DNA from 3 places in the Bacillus cereus group sp. N8 genome. Region 2 is predicted to be linked to each of the others. Evidence: predicted binding sites of a transcription regulator. Region 2 holds the regulator's gene; each other region holds the start of a gene.

Region 1 (10,225 bases), on a different contig from region 2:
GCCGGTAATACAACTGGTTCTTCACTCGTATCATCGAAGTTTGACACAAATTCTACTGTTTCTTTATCAAGATCACGTAATAACTCAGATGCGATTGGTGATAAACGTGCTTCTGTATAACGCATTGCCGCTGCTGGATCGCCATCAACACTACCATTATTACCATGCATTTCAACTAAAACATTACGTACTTTCCAAGTTTGACTTAAACGTACCATCGCCTCATATACAGAGGAATCACCGTGTGGATGGTAGTTACCAATAACATTACCTACTGTTTTAGCTGATTTACGAAACGCTTTATCATGTACATTTCCTTCTACATACATAGAATATAAAATACGTCTTTGTACCGGTTTTAAACCGTCACGCGCATCTGGAAGCGCGCGATCTTGAATAATATATTTACTATAACGTGCAAAGCGATCACCTAACACGTCTTCAAGCGGGAGGTCATGAAACTTCTCTGCTTGCATGTTATTCCACCTCCGTCTCCATAATCATTTCATTTTCTAAAATATTTCCCTCTTCTTGCATACCAAATTGTACATTTCGTTCGATCCATTTACGGCGAGGTTCTACTTTATCACCCATCAATGTCGTAACTCGACGCTCAGCTCTTGATGCATCGTCAATTTTCACACGAATTAACGTACGTGTTTCAGGATTCATCGTTGTCTCCCATAATTGGTCGGCATTCATTTCACCAAGTCCTTTATAGCGCTGTAACATATAGCCTTTACCGACCTTTTTTGTTACACCATCTAATTCTTCATCAGACCATGCATATTCGATTACTTCACTTTTCCCTTTTCCCTTACTTACTTTATATAAAGGTGGAAGTGCGATAAATACTTTACCAGCTTCAATAAGTGGTTTCATATAGCGGTAGAAGAACGTCAGTAGTAACACTTGAATATGTGCTCCATCCGTATCCGCATCGGTCATAATAACAACTTTATCGTAGTTAATATCTTCAACAGCGAACTCATTCCCTACGCCACCGCCAATTGCGTATATAATCGTATTAATCTCTTCATTCTTAAAAATATCAGCAAGCTTTGCTTTTTCCGTGTTAATTACTTTACCACGTAATGGCAATACAGCTTGAAAACGGCGATCTCGCCCTTGTTTCGCAGAACCACCGGCAGAGTCACCCTCTACTAAATATAATTCATTTTTCTGCGGATTACGCGATTGCGCAGGGGTTAACTTTCCGCTTAAAGTACCTTCTGATTTTTTCTTCTTCTTACCAGTACGCGCTTCTTCTCTCGCTTTACGAGCAGCCTCACGTGCCTGCGCTGCTTTAACTGCCTTTCTCACAAGAAGTGTAGCAACATCCGGGTTTTCTTCTAAAAAGTAAGCTAAATGCTCAGATACAATTGCATCAATTGAAGAACGAGCTTCACTTGTACCTAGTTTCCCTTTCGTTTGCCCTTCAAACTGAAGTACTTCTTCTGGCACACGTACAGAAACGATAGCCGCTACACCTTCACGAATATCTGTACCCTCTAAATTTTTGTCTTTTTCTTTTAATAGTGAAACTTTACGAGCATACTCATTGAACACACGTGTCATTGCTGTTTTAAATCCAGCTTCGTGTGTTCCCCCGTCTTTTGTACGTACGTTATTTACAAACGAAAGAATGTTTTCTGAATAGCCATCATTAAACTGGAATGCTAACTCTGCTTCAATTCCGTTTTGTTCACCAGTGAAGTATACAACTGGATGAATCGAATCTTTCTCTTCGTTTAAGTATGAAACGAAAGCTTCAATTCCTGTTTCATAATGAAATACATCTTCTAAATCATTACGTTCATCTTTTATCGAGATTTTCATTCCTTTTAATAAGAATGCAGATTCACGTAATCTCTCACATAACGTTTCATAATTGTAATTTGTTGTACTGAAAATCGTTGTATCTGGTTTGAAGTGCATTGTCGTACCAGACTCTTTCGTTTTCCCAATTTTCTCTAACGTCGTTGCAGGAATACCACCATTTTCAAAGCGTTGTTCATAAATGCTTCCGTCACGTTTAATCGTTACTACTAACCATTCTGACAAGGCATTTACAACTGATGCCCCAACACCGTGTAAACCACCACTTGTTTTATAGCCACCTTGACCAAACTTACCACCAGCATGAAGTACAGTTAAAATAACTTCAGGTGTTGGTTTCCCAAGTTTATGCATTCCCGTAGGCATTCCTCGCCCTTTATCAATAACACTAATACTATTATCTTTATGTATTACGACAGAAATTTCGTCGCCAAATCCCGCTAACGCTTCGTCAACGGAGTTATCTACTATTTCATATACTAAATGATGCAATCCACGGCTATCCGTACTCCCGATATACATACCCGGGCGTTTTCGAACGGCTTCAAGTCCTTCTAACACTTGAATTGCATCTTCATTGTATTGGAACTGATGCTTCGCCAAACTCCTTGCCCCTTTCCTAATCAAATCAGAACATATGTTTCTATTATAGAATAACGCCTCGACTATAGTTTTGGCAAGTTATCTTATCTCTTTTATATACCATTTTCAATAGAAAAATCCTTGTTTTTTCACAAGGATTCCTCTAGGCTACTATTTCAGAAAAATAATCGTTTGTCAACGAGAAATGGATATGTATTCCAAGATTATACATTCCAAACCTTTATCATGATCCAAATGATCAATATCCAAAACGGGATAACAAGTAACAATCCCCAAAAACAGCCTTTAAAAAATCTCATGATGAACACCTCGTTCATCTACCCCATCATATATAAGGGGCGAAATTAACATTTCCGTTAACAAAACATAAACTACTTTGTCATCGCATGCTCTACTTTAATACAACGATCCATTATTACAGTATAGCCTTTTTCTTGTAAAAGTTTATATGTACCTTCATCTTGTACTCCTAATTGTGCCCAAAAAACATCTGCATCAATCTCTACAAACTCTTTCGCAACATCCATTAAAAATTCTGAACGGCGGAATACGTTTACGATATCCACATGTTCTTTAATATCCTTTAGTGAAGGAACTGCCTTTTCTCCAAGTACTTCATCAACTGTTGGATTTACCGGTATAATGCGGTACCCCGCATCTTGCATTGCTTTTGAAACCATATACGATGTACGTTCTGGCTTATCTGATAATCCAACAACTGCAATCGTTTTGCTTTTCTTCAATACTTCACCAATTTCCGTACGGGTTGGGTTTTCAATTATCATAATTAATCCCTCCTATTCCCTTAGTATATCCGATAAAGAAAGTCTCTTTCAACATGAAAGAGACTTTCTTTTATCCATTATTTGCGGATAACCTTACTAATTAATGTTTCACCTTACTGATTCTTAGTAGCTGAATTATCTGCTAACGTAGCTGATTTCGTCATTTTTTGACCGTTGCGATAGAATGTAACTTCTACTTTTTCGCCTACTTTTTTCTTTTCATATAAATACTTACGGAATTGAAGTGAATTTTCTACTTTTTGATCATCTAATGCTACTACAATATCATATTGCTCTAAACCAGCTTTTTCTGCTGGTGATACTGGATAAATTTTACCTAATACAACGCCATTTGTTACTTCTTTTGGTACTTTTAATTGGTTTAATGCATAAGCTTGCACATCTTCTAATGAAACTACACCTACACCAAGAGCTGGTCGTTTCACCACTCCGTCTTTTTCAAGCGATTCAATAACTGGTTTTGCGACATTAATTGGAATTGCAAAACCAATCCCCTCAACTTCTTGCTGCGCAATTTTACTTGAGTTAATTCCAATTAATTCACCGTTTTGGTTAAATAATGCACCGCCACTATTACCAGGGTTAATCGCTGCATCTGTTTGAATAACTTGTGCTTGCCAGTCTGGACGTTTGTCCCCATCAATATCTACTGGGATTTCACGTTCTTTACTACTGATAATGCCTTCCGTTACACTACCGTCAAATCCAAGTGGGTTACCGATTGCAATTGCTTTTTCTCCAGCACGAAGTTTACTAGAGTCACCTAAAGTTGCAACTTTATTAACAGCAGATCCATCAATCTCTACAACTGCTAAGTCTAACCAAGGGTCCTTACCAACTAATTTTGCATCAACTTGCTTTCCGTCGCTCAATTTAACAGCAAGTTTATTTGCACCATCTACAACGTGGTTATTTGTTACAATATATGCTTTATTTCCTGATTTTTTATAAATAACACCTGATCCTGTACCAGCTGTTTGCTCTTGTTCTGCCGGTTGCATCGCAAACGGATCAATAGTCTTCTGCATATTAATTACACCAACTACAACATCCTTTGCCCCTTCAACCATACCTGGCAAATCAGTTTCGCCCTTCGCTTTATTAACAACAGGGGCTAGCGTACCTTCCACTTGTTGATTAGAATTGAATGATGAAACTGCCGCGCCATTATTTTGCATCCATGGCATGTAAGGTGCTGCAAAACTAATTGTAACAGCCCCGACTACAGCTCCAACTAAACCTGTAAAAAAGTATCCTTTTTTACTACCTGATTTTTTCATTTCTCTCGTTTCACTATGCTCTTCATTTAAATTCGGTCCGTCGTAATATCCCATGTTTTATTTCCCCTCTCTGGTGAACTCGTACTTTCAGTATAGTCACTTTTTGTGTCCTTCTTGTGAACTCATCGTGAAATCCAATTAAAAAAATACTCCTATCTATCATTGTAGACAAGAAAAGTATTTTTTGTACATTCCACCTACAAAGGAGAGTATAAATTTGCTATATCCCGAAGCTAAAGTGCATAGAGTAACTTAAAGGTTATTCTTCAAATTTATAACCCACTCGAATGACAGTACCGATATGCTTCGCTCTATCTCCTAGCTTATTTCGCAGTTTTTTAATATGTGTATCAACCGTTCGGTCATCACCGTAGTAATCATATCCCCATAACTGATCTAATAAATGTTGACGCGACAACACAATTCCTTTGTTCTCCATTAAATAAACAAGAAGCTCAAACTCCTTATGTGTCAATATAATTTCTTCTCCATCTACTAAAACTGTTCTAGATAGTCGATTCACTTCTATTCCAGCTAAAGACATAGCATTTTCTTCAGTTACGCCTATCGCACCATCCGCACGTTTCAATAATGTCTTTGCTCGAGCTACTAACACTTTTGGACTAAAAGGTTTTGTTACATACTCATCTGCACCTAGTTCAAATCCTAGTAATGTATCATCCTCATCAGAACGTGCTGTCAGCATAATAATTGGTACTGCTGACTCTTTTCTAATTCGTCTACAAACAGACCAACCATCTATTTCTGGTAACATAATATCTAACATAATTAAATCAATTGTATGTTCAGCAAATAATTCTAGCGCTTTTTTTCCGTCTTCCGCTTCGATTACTTCAAAGCCTTCATTACGAAAATAATCACTAACAATTTCACGTAATCTTCTTTCGTCTTCAACAAGCAATACTGTTTTATTCATATAACCTATCCCGCCTTTTTACTCTTTCAATCGAATAATACGTTGATTGGAGCTTCCGCGAAATGGAAGTGTTAAATCTTTTTTATCAAGTTCAAATCTTCCATCGACCAAAACATCCCCATAATGTAACAATTCTATCATATCATTATTTTGGTCACTCTGTATCTCTTCTAACGTATAACCTGTATAAATCCATAGATTTTTTTTCAAATCCTTCACAGCTTTCGCTACTTTTTTCACTTCAGCAGCTTGAAAGAATGGATCTCCACCTGAAAATGTTACATCAGTTAATGGATTACTTTCAATCTCTTTCACAATTTCCTCTACTGTCATTTCAGTTCCGTTGCAAACATTCCACGATTTCGGATTATGACAACCAATACAACGATGCGGACAGCCCGCAAAAAACACGACTGTCCGCAACCCTTCCCCATCTACTACACTATCATGAATGATATTCATCACTTTCATTTATGCTTCACCCGATCCATCTCTTCGCTACGTTTCGCACTATTCCACTTCGACATATCTCCCACAAGATAGCCAGTTATACGGCGAATTCTTTCTATATTAGTCTCGTCTTCATTTCCGCAGCTTGGACATTCATTTCCAATAACTCCGTGATAGCTGCAACATTTACAACGATCAACAGGATGATTAATTGAACCGTATCCAACGCCATGCTCTGCCATTGCTTGTACAATTTGTTTTAACGCCTTTTGATTATGCATCGCTGCTCCGTCTAGTTCAATATACGTAATGTGCCCTCCATTACATAGAGCATGAAAAGGTCCTTCTAAACGAATTTTATTTATCGCTTGAATGTTATAATAAACTGGAATATGGAATGAATTCGTATAGTAATTATGGTTCGTTATACCGCTAATCTCACCAAATTCTTCTCTGTCTTTTTTCACAAACTTCCCTGATAAACCTTCTGCAGGAGTTGCAATGATTGAGAAATTCAGTTGATGTTCTTCTGTCGCCTTATCCATTCTCTCCCTCATAAAGGAAATAATTTCATATCCAAGTTTCCATGACTCTTCATCTTCTCCATGATGCTTTCCTGTTAAAGCTACTAAACATTCCGCAAGACCGATAAAACCAATACTTAACGTCCCTTGCTTTAAAATAGGTGCTACAGAATCTTCAGGCTGTAATGTTTCTCCACCACGCCATACACCTTGTGAATATAAAAATCGAAAATCTCTCGCTCGCTTCGTACATTGATACGCGAATCTCTCTAATAATTGCTTAATTCCTAAATCCAAGTAATAATTTAGCGCTTCAAAAAACGCTTCTTTCGATCCACTAATTAGCCCTAATTTCACTAAATTAATAGAAGTAAACGACAGATTCCCTCTTCCTATTGCTGTTTCTTCTCCATGTATATTAGACATAACACGAGTGCGACATCCCATGTAACATACTTCACTTTCAGGTCGCCCATCATAATGCACTGCATTAAACGGAGCATCTAAAAATGAAAAGTTAGGGAATAATCGTTCAGCCGTTGTCTCTAACGCTAATTCAAATAAATCATAGTTCGGATCAGATTCTTCAAAGTTCACACCTTTTTTCATTTTAAAAATTTGAATAGGAAAAATTGGTGTTTCCCCTTTACCAAGACCAGCTTGTGTCGCTTTTAAAAGCTGTCTAACTAATAACCGTCCCTCTTTTGATGTGTCTGTTCCATAATTAATAGAAATAAACGGTACTTGTCCACCGCCCCTACTATGCATACTATTTGAATTATGAATGAACGCTTCACATGCCTGATACGTATCATTTTCTGTTTCTTTCCATGCAAATTCTTCTATTTGTTCTTTCGTAAGCGGATATGACTGTAGTCGTTTTTTATGTCTCAGTACGGTTTTTCTCACATATGGAGCTAAATCAATATCAAAGAGTGCAAACGATTGACCACCATGCTGCATGTTTTGATTCGCTTGAAAAATAATTGAAGAAAGCGCCAACGCACTTTTAATGTCTTGCGGTTGTCTCATATGTCCATGTCCAGTATGAAAACCGGTAGCAAGCATTTGTGCTAAAGGAATTTGCGAACAAGTCGTCGTTCCTGTTGCATAAAAATCCAAATCATGTGGATATAATATATTTTGATTTATCGCTTTTTTCACTTGATCTGATAGTAAATTTGCTACAGCATAGTACTTTGCACTCTCAGATGCGAACGTTCCCATCACTCCCATTGGAGATCGGCCATCTACATTTGCATTTTCCTGCATTAAATCTTGTTCATTACCGTGGACAATTGTCCCAAACACTTTCATTAATTCTTCTCCACGTGTATTTTGTTGTAACATTCATAACCCTCCATCAATATGTTGGTGTCTCTTGATTAAAATGTTACAACATATAGTCTTATTGTTTCTGTAAGAAATGTAACATTCCTGTGAATTTTTTTTCACGAAATAATGAATTTTTCATTTACAAAAAAGAAATGTGCTCTTTACAAATGTATGGTACAATAAACGGGAAAAACTCTTTTTACCCTTTATCAACACATTTGAATAAAGGAGACTGAACTTATGGTTACTACATATCTTTTATTTATCGTTGCCTACTTACTTGGCTCGATTCCATTTGCATTAGTCGTTGGAAAAATTGGCTATGGAATCGACATTCGTGAGCACGGAAGCGGTAATTTAGGCGGAACAAATACATTCCGCACATTAGGGAAAAAAGCAGGTTTCATCGTTACAATTGCTGATATTTTAAAAGGTACATTAGCAACAAGTCTACCGATTATTTTCGGATTAGATGTTCACCCACTATGGTTCGGCTTAGCTGCTGTTCTTGGACATGTATATCCAATTTTCGCGAAATTCCGCGGTGGTAAAGCAGTTGCAACTTCTGCTGGCGTGCTATTATGCTACTCACCAGTTGTTTTTGCAATATTAGCTGTTGTCTTTTTCAGCCTTTTATTTACAACAAGATACGTATCACTTTCTTCTATGGTAACAGCTGTCGTTGCTGTTATTGCATCCATTGTTAGCGGGGATAAAATCTTCATTATTGCGATGTGTTTATTAGCAGGTATGGTTATTTATAAACACCGTGCAAATATCGGACGAATTATAAATAAAACTGAACCGAAAGCAAACTTTTCAAAAAAGCAAAAATAAGATCGTAACCCACATAACGCAAAAAGAAAACGTGAAGCATATTAATAGCGTCTTTTTGCGTTATTTTTTATACTAAAGAAAAAGCAACATAATCTGGAGGAACTATACATGAATCTTTCCGTAACAAAAGAAGCAGCACAATGGTATAAAAACGAATTAAACTTACAATCGGGTGAAACACTACGCCTTTTCGTACAATACGGCGGTTGCAGTACTGTGCAAAAAGGACTTTCTTTAGGTATTCGTAAAGATGACCCTGCACATCCTGCTGTTCAAACTCAAGAAGAAGGTATTAACTTCTTTATTGAAGGCGATGATGAGTGGTTCTTCGATGGACATAATTTATCTGTTACACTTAACGATGGTGATGATTTCCCTCAATTTAATTATGAAAAATAAAAAAAAGCGTGGCTTCTGCCACGCTTTTTTTATTTCTTTTTAATTTCCTCATATTTCGCATACCACTCAGGATATAATTTTTTAAATGATACAGGGCGGAACCCTTCTTTTTTTGCACAAATATTCGTTGTACTTGCAGTAATGCAAAGCTCATCATCACCGTTATATATTTCATAACCATATACAACACGAAGCGGGCTCACAGTATCAATCCACGTTTTCACAATTGCTTTTTCTCCGTAACGCATCGCTTTGCGATATGAAATTTGCAAATCTAACACAGGAGAAATAATTCCTTCTTTCTCCATTTCAACATATGAAAATCCTAAATCTTGTATAAGTTTCGTGCGACCTAGTTCGAGCCACACCAAATAATTTGAATGGTAAACAACACCCATTTGATCTGTTTCCGCATAACGGATTTCAACTTCATGTTCTGCTACAAACATATGTATTCGCCTTCTTTCACTTCTGCTGCCTTGCATACATTTAATCATAATACACCGGAATCAAAAATAAAATAAAAACAGTGAATCTTTTCCTGAAAGGAGCAAGCATATGATTCAAATTGTAACTGTTCGTAGCGGTGATAGCGTATATAGCTTGGCATCAAAATATGGATCAACACCTGACGAAATAGTAAAAGACAACGGATTAAATCCAGCTGAAACGCTCGTTGTTGGTCAGGCACTTATCGTTAATACGAAAGGAAATAATTATTATGTGCAGCCTGGTGACAGCCTATATCGAATTTCTCAAACGTATAACGTTCCTCTTGCTAGTTTGGCTAAAGTTAATAATCTATCGTTAAAATCTATACTCCATGTCGGACAGCAATTATATATACCGAAAGGGACAAAACGAGCAGTAGAATCCATCGCTTATTTACAACCTTCAACAATACCGATAAAAGAAAGTTTAGTAAATGCTACACGTGCTATTAATCCATTTTTAACATATTTAGCCTACTTCAGCTTTGAAGCAAAAAGAGACGGCACTTTAAAAGAACCAACGGAAACAGCTAAAATCGCTAATATTGCAACTCAAGGCAAAACCATCCCTATGCTCGTTATTACAAATATCGAAAACGGGAACTTTAGTCCTGAACTAACATCTGTTTTGTTGCGTGACCCAACCATTCAAAATAAATTTATTACGAACATTTTGCAAACAGCTGAAAAATACGGTATGCGAGATATTCACTTCGATTTCGAG
Region 2 (10,225 bases):
TTTAAAGCGAATTGACGCTTTAACCTTGTCGCCTTTCTCTAAAAACTTGATAGCATTACGAAGTTTTGTGTTAAAGTCGTGTTCATCAATTGTTGGACTTAAACGAACTTCTTTCATGCTGATTACTTTTTGATTTTTGCGCTGTTCTTTTTCTTTCTTCTGTTGCTCAAAGCGGAATTTACCGTAGTCCATAATGCGGCATACTGGCGGTTTCGCATTTGGAGCAACTAATACTAAATCAAGATTAAGATTTGCAGCTAAGTCTAAAGCGTCATTACGAGACTTGATTCCAAGTTGATCGCCATTTGCACCAACTAAACGTACTTCACGTGCACGAATTTGCTCGTTAATCATCATATCCTTGCTAATAGTAAGCCACCTCCAAGGTTTTTTCAGAATATGTTTTGTAATTGTAGAACCCGAACAAAAAAAGTGCGGGCATACGGCACCCACACTTGTAATATCTTAAGTAAGAAATACATTTACCTGCTAACTGCGAATGCGTCCATCAGGTGAGAAGCGGGTGCTTCTACTTGTTCCAAAACCATATTCTATTATCCTTGATGAGTTTATCATAGGACATGACGTCTGTCAAGAAGACGCGATGTGTTTTACTAACAACAAGAAATATTGTAACAAACAACTAACATACTTGCAATACTTTTTTATGATAAGTGTTACATGGTTATTTTTTCTAATTCTCTTCACTTATATTACATAGAAAAGCCGCGGTATACCGCGGCTCTTTCTTATCGTTTTCCTTCTACTTTAATCATGTCAACAAAAGCATCTAATGCAATTGTTTCTGATTTTTGTTCACCATATTTACGTACGTTTACGCCGTTTTCAGCCACTTCATTGTCACCTACTACAAGCATGTACGGGATTTTTTGCATTTGTGCTTCACGGATTTTGTAACCAATTTTCTCTTCACGAGTGTCTAATTCAACACGGATACCAGCACGTCGTAATTCATCTTGTACTTTCTTCGCATAGTCTAAATGCACTTGCGGAGAAACAGGAATTACTTGCGCCTGAACTGGAGCTAACCAAGTTGGGAATGCGCCTTTGTATTCTTCAATTAAGAAGGCTACGAAACGTTCCATAGTTGATACAACACCACGGTGGATTACAACTGGACGATGTTGTTTACCGTCTTCACCAACGTAAGTTAATTCAAAGCGTTCCGGAAGTAAGAAGTCTAATTGTACAGTTGAAAGTGTTTCGTCTTTTCCAAGAGCAGTACGAACTTGAACGTCAAGTTTTGGACCGTAGAATGCCGCTTCACCTTCAGCTTCATAGTAATCAAGACCCATTTCATCCATAGCTTCTTTTAACATACCTTGTGCTTTTTCCCACATCTCATCATCAGCATAATACTTTTTAGTATCTGCTGGGTCGCGATAAGATAGACGGAATGAATAGTTTTCTAAGCCGAAATCTTTGTACACTTCTAAAGTTAAGTTTACAACACGTTTTAACTCTTCTTTAATTTGATCTGGGCGAACGAAAATGTGCGCATCGTTTAAAGTCATTCCGCGTACACGTTGTAGTCCAGATAACGCACCTGACATTTCGTAACGGTGCATTGTTCCAAGTTCCGCAATACGGATTGGTAATTCACGATAGCTGTGAATATCATTTTTATAAACCATCATATGGTGAGGGCAGTTCATTGGACGAAGAACTAATTCTTCATTATCCATTTCCATTGATGGGAACATGCCGTCACGGTAGTGATTCCAGTGACCAGAAGTTTCATATAGCTCTCTGCTTCCTAGTACTGGAGTGTATACGTGATCATAACCTAAGCTTGCTTCTTTATCAACGATATAACGCTCGATAATACGGCGAATTGTTGCACCTTTTGGTAACCAAAGCGGTAAACCTTGTCCTACTTTTTGGCTATTAGTAAATAGTTTTAATTCTTTACCTAATTTACGGTGATCGCGCTCTTTTGCTTCTTCAAGCATACGTAAGTGCTCATCTAATTCTGCTTTCTTAACGAATGCAGTACCGTAAATACGTTGTAACATTTTATTATTGCTATCGCCGCGCCAGTAAGCACCTGCAACGCTTAATAATTTAAATACTTTAATCTTTCCTGTAGATGGAAGGTGAACACCACGGCAAAGGTCGAAGAATTCGCCTTGCTCATAGATTGAAATAACTGCATCTTCTGGAAGATCGTTAATTAAATCTAATTTTAACTCATCGCCGATTTCTTCAAAGCGACGAAGCGCTTCTGCACGTGGTACTTCATGACGAACGATTTCTAAGTTCTCGTTCACGATTTTTTGCATTTCTTTTTCGATTTTCTTGAAGTCTTCAACTGTAATTGCTTCTTCCATATCAATATCGTAGTAGAAGCCATTTTCGATTACTGGACCAATGCCAAGCTCAAGCTTAACATCTTTATATAAACGTTTTAACGCTTGTGCTAAAAGGTGAGCTGTTGAATGGCGTAAAATATATAAGCCATCTTCAGAATCTAATGTAATAATAGAAACTGCACCATCTTCTTCGATTGGTGTAACAAGATCGATCATCTCATCGTTTAATTTTCCAGCCACAGCTTTTTTCTTTAAGCCTGGGCTAATAGAAGCTGCGATTTCTTCAGTTGTTACGCCTTTTGGAAACTCCTTCACAGCTCCATCAGGGAAAGTAATTTTAACTACATCTGCCATCACTGGTCACTCCTCTTTTTCTCAAAATAAAAAACACTCATCCCGTAAAAAGGGACGAGTGTTGAATTCGTGGTTCCACCCTTGTTCCAATTAACATGATTGTTAATTGCTCAAGTTCAACATAACGGTGTTGTCCGTTAGCAATTACTAGAAAAATCGTTCACTGCTAAAGTTTAGAGGTGGTAAGTAATAATCCCGTACTAGGAAGCTCACACCCTAAGGCTTCCCTCTCTGAAAATCGTAGATAACTACTCATGTCCTCATCATGACATTTCAATATATTTCATTTATGTAGGTAATTATATGCTCAAAAACTTAGAAAATCAAGGGCGTTACCTTTATTTTTAAAATTTTTCACATTGCGCTCAAACTCATGTAATCCATGTAATTGGACCCGTTCTTGAAATACATTTCGCAAAGTAACAATCATGTTATGATCTTGTTCTTTCGTATATAAGTAAATCTTTTTCGGCGAAATAGAAAGAAGCGGTGCAATTACTTTCGTATCAATATATACATCCTTTTGCTTTAATAATTCCTCATCTATATATTGGACCAACCTCTCCTGTTTTAAACGTCTACCTTTATCATCATAGAAAATAAAACTTTCATCGAAAATAAGATGCACACAGGACAACCGTGATTTCCGGCCACTTACTTGTTGACGAAGGGTCTCAATGAACATTTGATATTCTTGCTCCATTTTGTACTCATCAATTGCAACTTCAGCAAGTCTGGCTATTATTTCCCTATATGTACGAAGGCGAAAACGAACATATGATGAAAACGAGAATGAAAGCGGATCACAAAGCCAATCATTTAAAGATGACATAATATAGGTCTCAAACTTATGACGCGTTAAATCACGAGCCACTCCTTTTCTTCTTTCTTTTAATATCTCCTGTGCCATATGCAAGATTTGATGACACTCTTCTTGTTCTTCGTAAAAAAACTTTTCCTTTAAAATGGTATGAATCCATTCATTTTGTTTCACATTCATAATGAAATATAGTAGTACTGGCAATAAAATCTTTTCAATATAATTCGATTCATATAATGGTATATGAATAATAACCTTTTTCCCATCTAAATATACACTTGTTTCCTTGTGTAAAGATTCCGTTCTTTTCTTTAGTTGTCTGTATACGTGCGCAGCATCATTTTTTTCTTCGAAGCAAATTTCAATCACTTTTGTCCCCCCTTTTATCCCCGCTCTAAAGGATTGCATCTATACGTTACAAATCCTATAAGAGTCCGATCTGTGGAAGTTCACTCTTAGTAGAAATATATCTCCCATCGTTAGAAAATCCACTCGATATGGCTTGCTAATTTTATATATATTAAGGGGGAGAGAAAAAAATGATACAAGCTACTATGAATTTTCAACAATTTGACCATTATGATAAAGTGAAACTTTAATCGGTCGGGTTTTTGTTCATCCCCACTGATTATCAGCCCTCACGAATTAGGATAAACGGACGGTATTCAGATGTTTGAGTATATACATTATAAAAATTAAATCGAAAGGTTTCTTCTTCATATGTAAACCGCTTAAGAGTTACTACATTGTTATGAAGAAAGCGTTAGTTTTAGACACCTTGAATACTTTGATCTTATCTCCAAAAAATCATCACTATAACAAAAAAAGAGCAAGCTTCTCAGCTTGCTCTTTTACTTATGACGACGGTTCTTCCCACCAATTGGAATTGGCTTCGCTAAATATTTAATTCGCTCCATAATACGCGCTGCTTTCATTTGTTCTGCTTCACCGCGTTGTGTATACGTCAAATGATGTTCCAACTCCTTGAAATCAAAGTTAGACGTAAAGAACGTCGGTAAGTTTTCTAACATACGGAACTGCAAGATTGCGCCAAGCACATCATCACGCACAAAACTTGACATCGCTTCTGCTCCGATATCATCTAACATTAATACTTGTACCCGTTTAACTGCATCAATCTTTTCACCAATCGAATTATCTTGAATCGAACTTTTAATTTCACGTAGAAATTCAGGGAAGTATACGAGCATCGAACTAATTTTCTTTCGAGCAAGCTCATTTGCAATTGCGCCTAAAAGATACGTTTTCCCTACACCAAATTTACCGTACAAATATAAACCTTGTACTTTTTTACCCGGTTCGTATGTGTTTAAAAATTCATTCGCTGCACCTATTGCATCAATACGTGCATCTAACTCTGAAGGGTCTAAATTTTCCATAGTTGCCTGTAAAATGTCAGCTGGCATATATACACTTTGAACAAGTTTTTCATATTTTTTTCTCTCATCATACGCTACTTTTCTAATGCAACGATCGTATTGAATATCAATCATCTTACCTTGGATGACGAGCTTCGGCTCATATCCTTGTAGCATGTTTTTACATGACCCTAAATCCGGACAATCCGCACACCCTACACTTTGTCCAATATATTCATACAACTTCACAAGGCTACGCTCAATCATAGAAGTCGTTACTTCACCTTTATGTTCGTCTATAAATGCTTTCACACGCGGATGCGCCATCACTTCTGTCTTTAAGACTTCATATCTATTTTTAAAATTTTTATTTTCCATTAATTTCGTAAATGAATTTTGAATATGCTCCATTTCCTCACCTCAAAGAGCGTTCATTCTTTTTTATTAATCACGCTTATATTTTTTCAACACTTCTTCTAATCGCTTCCGTTCATCTTCTAACGAACTTGTATTTTTCTCAACACTCACGTCCGTTTTCACAGTTTCTTTCACTTCTTCTTTCGGCTCTTCTTTAAGCCAATCTGGCACCATTTCTCTTCGCACTGTTTTCTTCGCCGTACGACCTTTTTTCTTCGTCTCAGCCCACTCTTGATATTGACGGTTTTCTTCTTTCGCTAACGCCATCGCTTCAGCTACTGTACCGACCTTTTTTCGTGCCCAATGTCCAGCAATCTTCTCAACATACGTTTTCGCAAGTTTCATATCTGAGCGTAGCATAACATAATAAATAAGTACATTCACAACCCCTGGCGTTAACTTTTGGTTTATCATTACATCCTCAACAATTTGCAAGTCTGCTTTCGTTGCTTCTGCACCACCTGAAATTTCTTTCAATAGTTGTTTTGGCGATATTTCCTCTAACTGCTTCATTAGCATTTCTTCTTGCGTAGATGGCTCTTTCTCTTTCATAGTACGTGCAGCATGAGGTTGCACTCTTTCACTTAATACTGGTAATGCTTGACCATTTTCAAATTGATACCAATCACGAGCTCCTTTTCGAAGTCTTTCAATATCAATTGTTTGCACCTCTGTCACCGTACCAAGAACGATATTTTGCATTGATAACACATCCACACCATACACATAGGCAAGTGTAATGATACACTCTCGTACTTGATCTGTAATTGCCTTTTTAGGAACTAGCGCTGATAATCCTTCCATAAATAAAGAGAAATCAAAGAAATCATTCCAAACTTTCGGAACATCCCCCTTCTCGTTACTTGGCATAGTTGTCGTTTTTGGGATACGAAGTTCTTCTTGCGCATGCTCAAACTGACCTGGATTAAATGAATCAAATACATCATTGAAGGAGCGCGTAACATTTTCATAAGAAGCAAAATCGAATTCTTCTTCTAAGAAATATTGCTTTACTTGGTTATATTTTGTCCGACTCAATCGATTGTATAAAAAGATACTTAAAACAATATCATCAAAAAACTGCTTCGGAGATAACGGTGGTTGCAGCTCATATATAAACATTCGAATATCTTTTTCTTTTTTAATATATACATTTAAAAGCCCAATCGCCTCTAACTTTACTCGTTCCTCATATATTTCAGGAAGTTGCATTTGCATGGTCACCATAAGGGAGTGATGTGTATTCTCTTTTCCAAATACACGATCTTGCTCAAGCTCCCCCCATAGCGTCATGTATAAGCTAAAAGCTCTACTACCTATTAACGGCTGATACAACATTGTTAAAACTTTCCGGTCGTAATTATGTAACAACCCTTTCGCACTTACCTTATAACGATCAATCGGCAATAGCTCCATCCATGACTGTTTTTCCATTCTTGCTTTCCCTTTCTCTCATCCAATCTAACCTATATTTCACTCGTTCATCTTTATTATATAATTTCTTAGCGAAAAAGAGCTATTAGCTTCCGCTTCTAGCTCTCTTATCTCATTTACTTACAGTATATAAAGAGAGTATACTACACCTTCTACTATCTCTCTTTTTGCAGTATATCTTTTAATTCTTCAATAAATACATTTAAATCTTTAAATTGACGATACACAGACGCAAAACGTACATAAGCAACATCATCAATATCACGAAGTTCTTCCATAACAATTTCACCAATCATATCACTTTTCACTTCTGAAATACCTAAGTTACGAAGTTCACGCTCCACACTTTGTGTCACTTCTTCTAACTGCCTTAAAGATACAGGTCTTTTTTCACACGCTTTAATTAAACCGCGTAAAATCTTCTCTTTATTAAACTCTTCTCGTGTTCCTTCTTTTTTAACAACGATAAGAGGTGATTCTTCTACTCTTTCAAATGTTGTAAAGCGACTTAAACAGCTTTCACATTCTCTTCTTCTTCGAATAGAGCGCCCCTCGTCTACCGGACGCGAATCTAACACTCTTGTGCCATTATGAAAACAGGATGGACAACGCAATTCATTCACTCCTTTACACTATAATCTTTATTTTTTCGCTACTCACCTACATGTGAAAATATATATACAATATTATATAACTCATTCTTATACACTGACCACTCTAAGTTATTACATATCATGATCCTATTTTATATAAACTAAAAAAGAGGTGCATTATACACCTCTTTACATTTTAAATCAATTATGTTCTTTTTTAAAGAGCTTTTGTTTCTCTCTGCTTAATTTCGAAGCTACCAGTGCCTCGAGGAAGCTCGATGCTCTCACGCGTTTTCGCGTTTAAACCTTCTGCAATATATTCTGCAGCAACATTTGGATCAATACGATCCCCACAAGTATAAACATCAATACTTGCGTAACCGTGCTCCGGAAAGCTATGAATTGTTAAATGTGATTCCGAGATAATTACTACTCCACTTACACCTTGTGGTGCAAATTTATGAAAAGCAACCTCACGTACTTCAGCACCAGCTCTTAGTGCTGCATCCACAAATAATTGTTCAATATACGGCATGTCATTAAGCTTGTCGAAATCGCAATCCCAAAGTTCAGCAATCACGTGACGACCCATCGTATCCATAGTATCCATTCTACAGTTCCCCCTTGTAAATTTATTCTAACTGTTCGAATTGAAAACTAATTTGCAATTTGGCTTGCTCCACTACCACGGGGGAAAGTTAGTCCAGAGAGGTCCTAACCCTTTAAGTAGTGACTACGTACCTCAGCTCTTAAGTTTACGAGTGTTAGTATACTTTGTTTATTTTCATTTTGCAACAACAGTTTTTTCGATTTTCTGTCATATTTTCCTCTTTACTTTTCCCTAAAAAAAATAAATGATTCACAAATACAGTAATCACAACGTTTTTGGTATGTCCACTTTCCAAAATATACTCATATAATTTTTTTCCTTTTCAGAAAAAATTAAAAAAAGAGGGCAAATTTTCACTTGCCCTCTCCCTCGTTCACTTAAATATGTTGCACATTTTTTTGTTTCGCTATTTCATCAACAACTAACGTTACAAGATCTACAACACGACGAGAGTAGCCCCACTCGTTATCATACCAAGCAAGTACTTTCACTTTACGATCACCCATTACCATTGTAGATAAACCATCAATAATAGCTGAGTGTGTATTTGTATTAAAGTCGATAGACACTAAAGGCTCTTCACTGAATTCTACAATTCCTTTTAACTCACCGTTTGCAACAGTTTTGAATGCTTCATTAATATCTTCAACTGTTACATCACGTTTTACATCTACTACTAAGTCAACAAGAGACACGTTTGGTGTTGGTACACGAAGTGCCATACCATGAAGTTTTCCATTTAAATGCGGAAGAACTTTTGCAAGCGCTTTCGCAGCACCCGTCGTTGTCGGAATAATTGACTGTCCGCAAGCACGTGCTCTTCTTAAATCTTTATGTGGGTTATCAATATTTTTTTGGTCATTTGTATAAGCGTGAACAGTTGTCATTAAACCGTTTTCAATTCCGAACTGCTCATCTAACACCTTTACAACAGGTGCTAAACAGTTTGTTGTACAAGATGCATTTGAAATAACGGTATGTTTTGTAATATCTAATTGGTCTTCGTTCACACCAACTACAATTGTTACATCTTCATTTTTACCAGGCGCTGTTAAAATAACTTTTTTCGCTCCAGCTTCAACGTGAAGAATTGCTTTTTCTTTTGAATTAAATTTACCAGTTGCTTCAATTACAACTTCAACACCTAGATCTGTCCAAGGCAATTCCTTTGGATCACGGTTGTTTAAAAGACGAATCATTTTCCCATCTACTAATAAGTGATCTTCAAATGCTTCCACTGTTCCGGCAAACTTACCGTGTACTGTATCATATTTAATTAAATGTGCTAACGTTTCGGACGGATAGCTTGCATTGATTGCTACAATTTCGAATGCGCTTTCTTTTATTGCTTGACGAAACACCATTCTCCCAATACGTCCAAATCCATTAATTGCCACACGAGTCATAATATGTTATCCCCCTTGAATGCGTTATACTATTTATCTCTAATCCCAATAATAGTATAACACAAAAAGGAGGAATGTCACTAAGCATTTTCATTAATTTCACAATTTTTTAGTTAATAATGTTCCACTTCTTTAAAATTACCTGTAATTGTGTTTTCGTTCCCATAATTGTGCCATCATTATTTATCACTTCATCTGCACGCTTTACTTTTTCTTCTAATGGCATTTGAGATTGAATACGTGCCGTTGCTTCTTCTTCTGAAAAATTATTCCGTTTCATTAAACGTTCTAATTGCGTACTCGGCATAACAGCTACAACTAAAACACGATCAACAAGATTTGTTAATTTACTTTCAAATAAAAGAGGGATATCTAACACAACCGCTTGCATACCTTCTTTTATGTACATCTCCTTTTGCGCATTCATTTCTTCACGTACCGCAGGATGCACAATTTTGTTTAACTGCAATCGTTTTTCTTCATTATAAAAAACGACACTTCCTAATTTAGGTCGATCAAGCTCCCCATCTCCTTGTAACACTTCCGTTCCAAACACCTCTACAATTTTGTTATATGCTGGCTTTCCTCGTTCTACAACTTCTCGCGCAATAATATCAGCATCAATAACTGGTATATTTAGTTCACGAAACATTTCTGATACCGTACTTTTTCCGCTTGCAATGCCTCCCGTTAATCCAATTACTACTGTCATAATAATCCTCCTCATATTAAAAGGCGCGAAACTAATGTTCCACGCCCATACTTACATTTTCCAAATTCCAATAATAATGAGTAATACCCCAGGCAGGAATGTAAATTTTTGTAACCATTTCATATTCGATAAAACCGTACCAAGTTTCATTCCAAGAAATAAAAATA
Region 3 (10,225 bases), on a different contig from region 2:
TATGTTGTCGCATTCGCATACGTTCTTGATTCAATTTGACTTACGATCGGCATTACGCTTGAAGTTGCATTTTGAACGTAACTAATCGATTGTGTCGGAGCGATTGCAAGACGATATGAATTATATAACCCATTCTTCTTCACTTGCTCTTTTAAACTTGTCCAATCTGCTTTTGTTGGAATATGAATTCCTTCAAATAATTGCTGAACTTTTTCAGTTACTGGGCTGTAATCTGTCGTTTCATACTTTTCAAAGTATGTGCCGTTCGCATAATCAGACTTATCGAAGTCTTTAAATGTTTCGCCTTTTTCTTTAGCGATTTCCATACTTTTCTCAATCGAGTAGTAATTTAACATCATAAAGAATGTACGAGCGAACTCTTTCGCTTCTGCACTTTCATATGCGATTTTATTTTTTGATAAATATCCGTGTAAATTCATTGCTCCAAGTCCAACTGAATGAAGCTCATCATTTGCTTTTTTCACAGTTGGCGCATTCGGAATGATCGTCATATCAGAAACAGCTGTTAAAGCTTCCATCCCCGCATGAACTGCTTCACGAATCTCTTTATTTTCCATTACATTTACGATATTTAACGATCCTAAGTTACAGTTAATATCACGACGGATAATGTCATCTGTACCGTAATCATTTATTTCAGAAGTTTCTTGAAGCTGGAAGATTTCTGTCTCGAATGTTCAACCGAGTTCGCTACTACTCAGTCCGTTGCTCATGCAACTGCTGTATGTCACCATACAGGACAGACTATATCATCACCTACAGCATTACCTGGTTAGGTGCTCCGCTTTTCGAACGCCAATCGCTTGCGCTCTACTCCCAAATGGGATAGTCGTTAGGCTTTTACTTATCTTAATTCAGAAAGTCTCTTATTACTTTATGTTGTCCGATAACTCTGCTATACAAAATAATAAGATACATTCTGAACTTTTATATTTTCATTCTAAGATAAGATTTAGCACGGTAGGTTACCTCAAACTTGAGGCTTTCCCCGTTTAACGGAGTGTTCGACTAGCATTTCTACTAGAAGGTGCTACATATTTAACACAAGTTCGACATCTTCACAGTTCCAATATCCTTCAATGGATGCTGGTTATTTGCATTTGATTTAAACATTAAGTATGGATAACCAGACTCAAGCTGGATCATAGCGATTTTAATCAGCATATCACGTGCACTAATATCTAGTGGCTTCTTCTTCACTTTCGGATTGCTCATTAATTCATCGTACATTTCATCAATATCTATATCATCTAAATGTTTTCCGTACTCTTTAAATACTGTATAAGGCGCGAAAACATGGAAAGGTTCGTTTTTCTCAGCAAGTTCAAAGAACTTACTTGGAACGATAATTCCGATTGATAGAGACTGAATACGGCTCTTCTCATCGGCATTTATTTTTTTTGTATCAAGGAATTCAATAATATCCCAATGGAAAATGTTTAAGTATACAGCGCCGGCACCTTTTCGTTGGCCAAGTTGATTCGCATATGAAAACGAATCTTCAAGCAATTTCATAACAGGTACTACACCACTTGCGGCGTTATCAATACCTTTAATTTGCTCACCACGTGCGCGTAGCTTAGATAAGTTTAAAGCTACTCCACCACCGATTTTCGATAATTGCATTGCAGTATTAATGTTAAAGCCAATTGAATTTAAGCTATCATCCATCTCTAACAAGAAACAAGACACCATTTCTCCTCTTCTGCTTCTTCCCGCATTTAAAAAGGTTGGTGTCGCTGGTTGGTAGTTTTGTTTTACAATCATGCTTGCGAAGTGTTTTGCCTTCGCAACATCACCGCGTCCTAAGTATAATGACACAATTGCTACACGATCTTCATAGCTTTCTAAGTATTGTTTTTGATCATTCGTTTTTAACGCATAATCTTTATAGAACTTAGATGCTGCCATATAAGATTGGAACTCGAAGTTTTCACCATAAGCGATGTTATATACTCCCTCTACTTCCTCCAAGCTATACTCGTCCAGAACGTTGTAATAGTAATCGTGTTCTTTCATATACTCCATTCGCTCTGCCACGCTATTAAAATGAACGGTATTCTCTCTAGCTTCTTCCATAAAGACTTCTAACGCCTCTTTATCTTTATGAAGCTGATAAAAACCGTCCTGCATTTGCGTGATTTCATTATTCAGTTCAATGTGTCGCAATCTCCCGCACCCTTTCTTTAAAATATTCTACATCATTATTTGTTCCAGATAACTCAAATTTTGATACAATAGGCACTTCATATTTAGTAGAAATTTTGTCAGCACTTGCACCGAACATGTCTCCCCAATTACGATTGCCGCTTGCAGATACGCCTTTTAATTTTTCATTATTGCGTTCTAAAAAGTCTAAAACACGTTCCGGTACATTGCCAAAACCTGTTGTATACGTAATAAGAATAAAGTCTTCATCTAATACTAGAGCTTCATCAATTTGAACGGCCGGCATATTTAATTTGTGGATGAAACGCTTCACGTTTCCTGTCATAGAATCATATGCAACTAACATTTCCGACCCTCCCTCTCCAATATATATTCTCTGTATGTCGTTTCTTGTTTTCTCTATATATTGTATTACGTTTCAAAATAAGACACAAGATATATGTATAAAATCTTTATTTTTTTAACTTTTACTTTTCGACATGATCATCGTTTTTTTTCAATACAAAGACTATGAAACAACATTCTAAAACTCATGTCAATAAAGTGCTTTTCAAAAAAGTTGTCAACGCATTTAACCTCATTTTAAAAAAGTTAACAATATTTTTTGTCGTAAAACAGTAAATGCTGGAGGATTATATTTCTCCAGCATCACGCAAAAAAGAACAGACATTAAACGATAATCTGTTCTAAACAACGATTACATTTATCAATTTTACTTTATTAAATATTATACATACTCTTTCGTTCCTCGTTACATACTAAAAGATAACTATTATAGAAAAAGATTATTATTATGGAACTTCAATTTATTTATGAAAAAAATTATTCCGGGTGCTCAATACGCAAAATATCTTTTATAAATATATGATGTGGATTCTCATCTTTATCGAGCATTGTACATACAGGCGCTTCTTCATCAAAGTATACGATCATTCCTTCTACGTACTGATATGTATGTTGAACTTGTACAGTTACTTTAATTTCTACAGCTTCTTCATATGCTCTTTTTATTTTCTGAAGCATTTTTGCTGAACATTTTCGTTTCTCTGGATACATAACCATTCCCATAAACCTATTCCCAGCTCTATCTTTCCACATATAATCCCAATGCGGTAAAATGCCTTGTTTAAAATCGCCCATAATTCTCCTCCCCTTTATCTTCTATTTATGAACGTGGTGTTTCTGAATATGTATAAATTACCTGTCCACCGCGCTGTGCGTTCCCGATAATATGTTTAAAATCTTCTCGACTTACTACAACTTTCCTAAACGTATAAAATACATCTTTCGTTGCAACATACTCCTTTATTTCACCATTTTTCAGCTGATCCAAAATTGCATTTGCTAATTGTTCATCCATGTATTTCACCTCTCTGCAATAGTTTATTTTATCGCATCTTCTATAGGTCGACAACGGTAAATTTATCCCGTTACTATTATGTAATTCACTTTCATTATTTTTATAGCTATATCACTTTATTATTTTCGCACTAAATATCATATACTAACATAGCTACTTCTCTATATCAAACTTTTTGACGCTCTGTATAACAAAGTTCCAATCCACTGTTTGTTATTTTATTTTATGCTACAATATATGCATAGAACTAGGAGGGATACTATGATTCGGAAAGCAAAAAAGACAGATGCGATAGGAGTAGCACCTTTACTGTATAACGCTCTGCACGAAATTGCTGAAAAAATCACAGGTAGCACAGTTGAAGCAAAAGTGATACTAGGACTTGAAACATGGTTCGCAAAAGAAAATAATCGATTGAGCTATGAAAACTGTTTAGTGGCTGAACAAGATGGAAAGGTAGTTGGGGTTATTGTCGTTTATCACGGTAGTGACGCTGAACAACTTGATGCACCAATCGTACACTACTTAAGAGAACTACATGAAGACGAATCCATTACGTTAGAAAAAGAAGCTGAATTTGATGAGTATTATATTGACACGTTGTCAGTTTCAAATATGTACAGTGGACGTGGCATTGGCTCTAAATTAATCGATGCAGCTGAACTTCATGCAACTGAAAAAGGTCATGAAAAAATCGCCTTACTTGTTAATTTAGAAAACAAACGCGCTTTTTCACTATATGAAAAACTTGGTTACAAAAAAGATAACATCGTTATGCTTGTTGGTGAACCGTATGCCCATCTAATAAAACCATTACGGTCATTAGTTTCTATATCTTAAAAGGACAATTCTTTTTGCTTGTTATGTAAAGAAAGAGGCTGCCAAAGGGACAGCCTCTTTTATGTTAAATTCGTATTTAATACATTTCCATCCATTGCCTCACGAAATGTATACGTTGTACATCCCCATGGCTTTCTATGGAAAATAGGCGAACCTGACCACCCCATTGCCCTCAGTTCAGTCCCAATCATCACATTAAAATAACTATGACCTACAAGAGCAATACGTCCGTGTACGAGCGCATAGCGGTGTAACATATTAGCAGCTTGCCTTGCTCTTTCTCGTACTTCCTTATAAGACTCAACATCCTTACTATAAGCAGCTATCCATAGTGTACGTCCAATAAACATCCATACATTAGGTTTACATTTCAACCATTTTGGAGCATAAAAACCTGTCGGAATTTCAGCTTCCCTAAAAAGAGGATTTTGCACAAAAGATAAAGAATCCGTTAATTCGGTTGCTGATCGCACAGCACGCCTCTGATCACTCGTTACGACCAATTTCGCTGTTGTAATCGCCTCAATTGTTTCAATCGGTATATGAGCTTCTTTTACCGTAGTTCCTAAATCATATTGCTTCATCCATTCACGAAATGAAATAATTGTCATTGGCTCTATAGTACTGTCCAAACGACCATGACGAATAAAAGAAATTCGCATTCTTTCCACTCCCCATTCATCACTTACGAACTATATTATGTACTATTTCTTATTGCCATCATACCATGCATAAAAAGAAAGTTATATATCATTACATATCCCCACTACTATTATGCGTTATCGATGCATGCACACCATCCAGTCCATCAAAATATATAGTTGTTTCATGTTGACGCATTTTCTTCAACTGTATATAAGAAAATAAAAATAATAAAATCGCTATAAAGCTCCCCACAATTTCAAACATCATTTTACCGCCCCTAATTTCTCCTACTTTAGTAGGTCATTGTATCTTTTTTATTATACTCCCATATAAAGATGTATGCATTTTCATCATTCCTCTCCTAACAATATTTTTTTACATATTTTCTTACAAAAAGTGAATATTTTTTGAATTTTTACTTTGGAAACATTTACAAATTAGTAAATATAGTTCAAAATAAGAGGAAATAAAAAAAGCCCAAATTATTCTTTTTTGGGGAAAACTGTAACAAGGAGAGTTGCTTATGCAGATCGCAGAAACTGGAGATATCATTGAATTTAAAGGTGGAATGCAAGGCCGTGTTCAAAAAGTAAATCAAAATTCCGTTATTGTTGATTTAACAATTATGGAAAATTTCAGAGAACTAGATATGGAACCTCTTACAGTTGTAAGCCATAAAAACTATACTGTCATTAATCAACATGCATAATATAATAGAAAGAAAGGATCTGTATATCATACAGATCCTTTCTTTCTATATATATTAACGATTATCAACTGTTTCTGGATATAGATCGTGGTTCATCATACGGTAGTCTGCCATTTTCTCATACTTAGTTCCTGGGCGACCGTAATTACAGTAAGGATCGATTGAAATCCCACCACGTGGTGTAAATTTCCCCCATACCTCAATATAACGTGGATCCATTAATTTAATTAAATCATTCATAATAACGTTCATGCAATCTTCGTGGAAGTCACCATGATTTCGGAAGCTAAATAAATACAGCTTTAAAGATTTACTCTCTACCATTCTTTGTTCTGGAATGTAGCTAATATAAATTGTTGCAAAATCTGGTTGTCCTGTTTTCGGACATAAACTTGTAAATTCAGGACAATTGAATTTTACAAAGTAATCACGATTTGGATGGTTATTATCAAATACCTCTAAAATTTCTGGGCTATATTCAAATAAATATTTTGTATTTTGATTTCCTAATAATGTTACATCTTTTAAATCTTCATCTAATCTTCCTGCCATTTTAAACATCCCTTCTCATTATACGCCGCGTTTATTTCCCCATACTAACGCATGAAGCTGAGGCAATACTTTCGCATCATTCATTTCTTTACAATTAACAGCTTTTTCAATAAGCCACTCATACTTATCTAATAATTTCTTAATAAGCATTGCATCATCCACTGTTTTCGTATTATCGTTCCCTACTTGTAAGAAAAATGGTACATCCGGATAACGTTCGTGCATCTTAACTGCATATTCAAAGTCATGATCATCGAATACGACTACTTTTAAACTAATATCTTTTCCTGCTAGTTTCTGAATAACATCATCTAACTTCTGAAAATCTGTTTTCATTGTTGAACTTGGTGGTTTTGGCGAAATCGTTACCTCGTCAATTTGAAGTAACCAATCTTGCCATTTACTCCCTTGTGTTTCGATCGCCGTTCGCATCCCATTTTCTTTTAATATAGAAAGAAGCGACTCAATATTTTTCAATAAAACAGGATTTCCACCCGAAATCGTAACATGAGAGAAATTTTCTCCTCCAATTTCAACAAGCTCATTCCAAATGTCTTCCGCTGGCATTTGTCTAATTTGATCTTTCGCCGATCCATCCCACGTAAAAGCCGAATCACACCAAGCACAGCTATAATCACAGCCCGCTGTACGGATAAACATTGTCTTTTGTCCTACAACCATTCCTTCACCTTGAATGGTCGGACCAAATATTTCTAAGACGGGGATTTTACTCATCGAGCATCCACTCCCGTCTCACTTCCGCATAACTAGTCGGTGTCTCAAATAGACGAACAAATTCAACACGCGCTCCTTTGTATTCATTCGCACGATTATCTTTTGTTAATGCTTCTGCCATCTTTTCATAAATCCAAACTACCATATTTTCAGCAGTCGTATTCATTGCTGGTAATGTTTCATTTAAATAACGATGATCTAAATAAATTTCTATTTCATTTTTCCAAATTTCTTTTATATCTCCAAAGTCAATTGCAAGTCCTATTTCATTTACATATCCACTAATTCCAAATACAACTTTATATGTGTGGCCATGTAAATTTTTACATTTACCTTCATAACAGTGTAAATGGTGTGCTGCATCAAATGTAAATTCCTTGCTGACCATTACTCTTTTATTATGATATTGAAGTTGTTCACGCTGAATATCCTTGTCCATTTTTTGCAAATTTTCTACGATGCGAAATCCAAAAAAGTTATCCATTAGTTGTTCGCTCCTTCGCGTTCTTGTAAGTACGTATCTAATCCTGCTTTACGAAGTTGACATGCTGGACATTCACCGCAACCATCACCAATGATTCCGTTATAACACGTTAATGTTTTTTCTCGAACAAACTCGAATGCTCCAAGTTCATCAGATAATTTCCACGTCGCTGCTTTATCAATCCACATAAGCGGTGTATGAATAACAAACGGATAATCCATGGATAAATTTAAAGTAACGTTTAACGATTTCACAAACACGTCACGGCAATCTGGATAACCACTAAAATCAGTTTCACATACACCCGTTACAATATGACGTGCTCCAACTTGTTTTGCTAATACAGCAGCAAATGATAAGAATAATAAATTTCGTCCATCTACAAATGTAGATGGCAATTCACCTTCTTCATGTGTAATCTCCATATCCGTTCTCGTTAACGCATTTGGAGCAAGTTGATTTAATAGACTCATATCTAGTACCGTATGTTTAATTCCTAGCTCTTTCGCAATTTCCACTGCACAATCAATTTCTAACTTATGACGTTGATTGTAATTAAATGTTACAGCTTCTACTTCTGCAAACTGCTCTATCGCCCAAAATAAACATGTTGTACTATCTTGTCCACCACTAAAAACAACAACTGCTTTTTCTTTTTTCATTTCACTCATTCTCCTTCTCTACTACGAATAAGAAGAAAGAACGTTCTTGAACTGTCACAATAAAAAAACAAAACAATACCTAAGGATATTGTTGTTTCCATAGTTTTTTATAGAGGGAGTTCGCGAACCTCTCCCATGCGGTGCATGGAATTTCTTCTTTCATTGACAAAACATATTGTAACATATTGTATACTACCAGAAAAAATTTCTGATTTTTCCGCTATTTCATATCTCATTTCTCTCATTTTATAGTATGATTAATTTAATGTGAGAAGAGAGGAGGCATTCCACTGAAACTCTTTATTATTTACCTCTTTTTAAATATATTATTCATTCTCGTTACGATGCTTATATATCACTTATTTTGGAATCAAAAAGGAAAACGGTCTCCTAAATTAAATTCAGCTATATTTATTGTATTGTGTTGCCTCGCTACCATACTATGTATCACATTTGCAGCAAAAACAAATAATGGTTTTCAATTTGATATGCGTCATATCGTATTAATTGTCGGTACATTAACAGGAGGACCTATTGCTGGTGGTTCTATCTTAGTTGTATTAAACATATATCGCGTATTATTAGGAGGAGTCGGTGTTTTCCCATCCATTATTGCTTCTATTCTCCTATTTACGATTCTATTGTTAACGTACAAACTATTTAATCGCAGCTCAAATCATATAAAGATTCTACTTGCTATTTTTTATAGCATCGCCTATGGAATTGGTTGGATACCTTTTTTCCTTGCAGAAGTAGCAAATAAGACCGAGTATATACCACATATTATTGTATATGAGCTATGCACTATGATTGGTACCATTCTTATTTTGTATTTGCTACATATACTCCAAATGCAAATTCGTCTACAAAATGAACTTATGAACGCTGAAAAATTTCATTTAATCGGCGAAATGGCGGCTTCTATCTCGCATGAAATTCGTAATCCTTTAACATCTACGAAAGGTTTTTTACAACTATTGCAGTCCGGTACATGTACTGAGCAAGAACGGAAATTATATATCGATATAGCCATTAACGGTATCGAACAAGCAAATCATGTTCTTACAGACTACTTAACTTTTGCAAAACCGAGTATTGAAAAAGAACAACAATTACAAGTAGAGGATGAGTTACTTCATGCGTTATCTTTAATTACACCTCTCGCCAATTTAACAAATGTTCGTATGCATTACATAAAACAAAGTACATCTTTCTTTATAGCTGGTGAAAGGCAAAAGCTGAACCAATGCTTATTAAATATTTTAAAAAACTGCATTGAGGCTATGCCTAACGGTGGTGACCTTATTCTTACATTAGTTCCAGACCATAAACATATACAATTGTATATAAAAGATACAGGCGTTGGTATGGATCCAGAACAAGTAAAACGCCTCGGGTCCCCCTTCTACTCGACGAAAGAAAAAGGGACCGGACTCGGGATGATGGTCGTCTTCAGTGTCATTCAAGCAATGAATGGAAAAATTGATATTATTAGTGAAAAAGGAACAGGCACAACATTTTTATTAACTTTCCCAATCATACAAAAAACGTGATGAAATTCATCACGTTTTTTCTGTTCCTTCAACTAATTCTGCAAAAGCTTTCACTTTTCCATGTGGTTTTTGATTCTCTTTCCGAGCTTTCCAAGCGCGCTCTTCTTCTCTCTTTTTCTTTGACATACTTTTCAACTCCTTTTCTCTTCTCCATGTAGTATTCCAAAATGAGAAAGAAAACTATGCATGAGTAAAAAAGGAAAAGAAGCGGTTCACCGCTTCTTTTCCTTTTTCCCACTATTTGAGCGCATCCCGATTGGTAAAGAATAATAATCAATGCGGAATGCCACCCAATGATTAAAGTTTCACTTTATCGCTGTAAAATTGCATGTTTTGCTTCTTTTAACTGTGTAAGATGCCTTTGTTCGTGCAAATCCAGAAATTGAACCCATTGGTATAAATTCAAATCATTAAAAATAGGATGTTTCAATCCATTTTCAAATAATTCTTTTTCATCTATCACACTATGAAGTGCATGTAATAATTCTTGTCGTG

The links. Region 2 encodes NrdR, which represses ribonucleotide reductase genes. Its sites were predicted from a motif close to AACACNATATATNGTGTT; they were not measured.
Positions count from the first base shown of each region.
Region 1: the regulator NrdR is predicted to act here: its motif matches at 7,832-7,849, upstream of JDS80_RS07895 (anaerobic ribonucleoside triphosphate reductase).
Region 3: the regulator NrdR is predicted to act here: its motif matches at 2,586-2,603, upstream of nrdI (class Ib ribonucleoside-diphosphate reductase assembly flavoprotein NrdI).

Region 1 is NZ_JAEHBK010000003.1:298,572-308,796, forward strand. Features, by position in the region: gene parC (DNA topoisomerase IV subunit A) at 1-476, opposite strand, end outside; gene parE (DNA topoisomerase IV subunit B) at 478-2,442, opposite strand; gene JDS80_RS07875 (CoA-binding protein) at 2,814-3,227, opposite strand; gene JDS80_RS07880 (S1C family serine protease) at 3,341-4,582, opposite strand; gene JDS80_RS07885 (response regulator transcription factor) at 4,788-5,465, opposite strand; gene nrdG (anaerobic ribonucleoside-triphosphate reductase activating protein) at 5,484-5,936, opposite strand; gene JDS80_RS07895 (anaerobic ribonucleoside triphosphate reductase) at 5,933-7,789, opposite strand; gene plsY (glycerol-3-phosphate 1-O-acyltransferase PlsY) at 8,015-8,611, shown strand; gene JDS80_RS07905 (HesB/YadR/YfhF family protein) at 8,720-9,010, shown strand; gene JDS80_RS07910 (acyl-CoA thioesterase) at 9,040-9,459, opposite strand; gene JDS80_RS07915 (glycoside hydrolase family 18 protein) at 9,569-10,225, shown strand, end outside.
Region 2 is NZ_JAEHBK010000006.1:210,739-220,963, reverse strand. Features, by position in the region: gene infC (translation initiation factor IF-3) at 1-357, opposite strand, end outside; ribosomal protein L20 leader region at 421-541, opposite strand; gene thrS (threonine--tRNA ligase) at 750-2,687, opposite strand; T-box leader at 2,735-2,963, opposite strand; gene ytxC (putative sporulation protein YtxC) at 2,995-3,876, opposite strand; gene dnaI (primosomal protein DnaI) at 4,359-5,297, opposite strand; gene JDS80_RS12570 (replication initiation and membrane attachment family protein) at 5,331-6,737, opposite strand; gene nrdR (transcriptional regulator NrdR) at 6,893-7,351, opposite strand; gene speD (adenosylmethionine decarboxylase) at 7,548-7,931, opposite strand; gene JDS80_RS12555 (glyceraldehyde-3-phosphate dehydrogenase) at 8,318-9,346, opposite strand; gene coaE (dephospho-CoA kinase) at 9,456-10,058, opposite strand; gene ytaF (sporulation membrane protein YtaF) at 10,110-10,225, opposite strand, start outside.
Region 3 is NZ_JAEHBK010000004.1:37,341-47,565, forward strand. Features, by position in the region: gene JDS80_RS08590 (ribonucleotide reductase large subunit) at 1-683, opposite strand, end outside; partial or broken gene JDS80_RS08595 (ribonucleotide reductase N-terminal alpha domain-containing protein) at 1,063-2,190, opposite strand; gene nrdI (class Ib ribonucleoside-diphosphate reductase assembly flavoprotein NrdI) at 2,177-2,536, opposite strand; gene JDS80_RS08605 (hypothetical protein) at 3,013-3,330, opposite strand; gene JDS80_RS08610 (hypothetical protein) at 3,356-3,550, opposite strand; gene JDS80_RS08615 (GNAT family N-acetyltransferase) at 3,812-4,390, shown strand; gene JDS80_RS08620 (histidine phosphatase family protein) at 4,450-5,052, opposite strand; gene JDS80_RS08625 (hypothetical protein) at 5,144-5,302, opposite strand; gene JDS80_RS08630 (YkvS family protein) at 5,559-5,744, shown strand; gene queF (preQ(1) synthase) at 5,799-6,296, opposite strand; gene queE (7-carboxy-7-deazaguanine synthase QueE) at 6,315-7,031, opposite strand; gene queD (6-carboxytetrahydropterin synthase QueD) at 7,024-7,515, opposite strand; gene queC (7-cyano-7-deazaguanine synthase QueC) at 7,515-8,177, opposite strand; PreQ1 riboswitch class I at 8,271-8,314, opposite strand; gene JDS80_RS08655 (ATP-binding protein) at 8,522-9,730, shown strand; gene JDS80_RS31385 (DUF6254 family protein) at 9,740-9,856, opposite strand; gene JDS80_RS08660 (DinB family protein) at 10,041-10,225, opposite strand, start outside.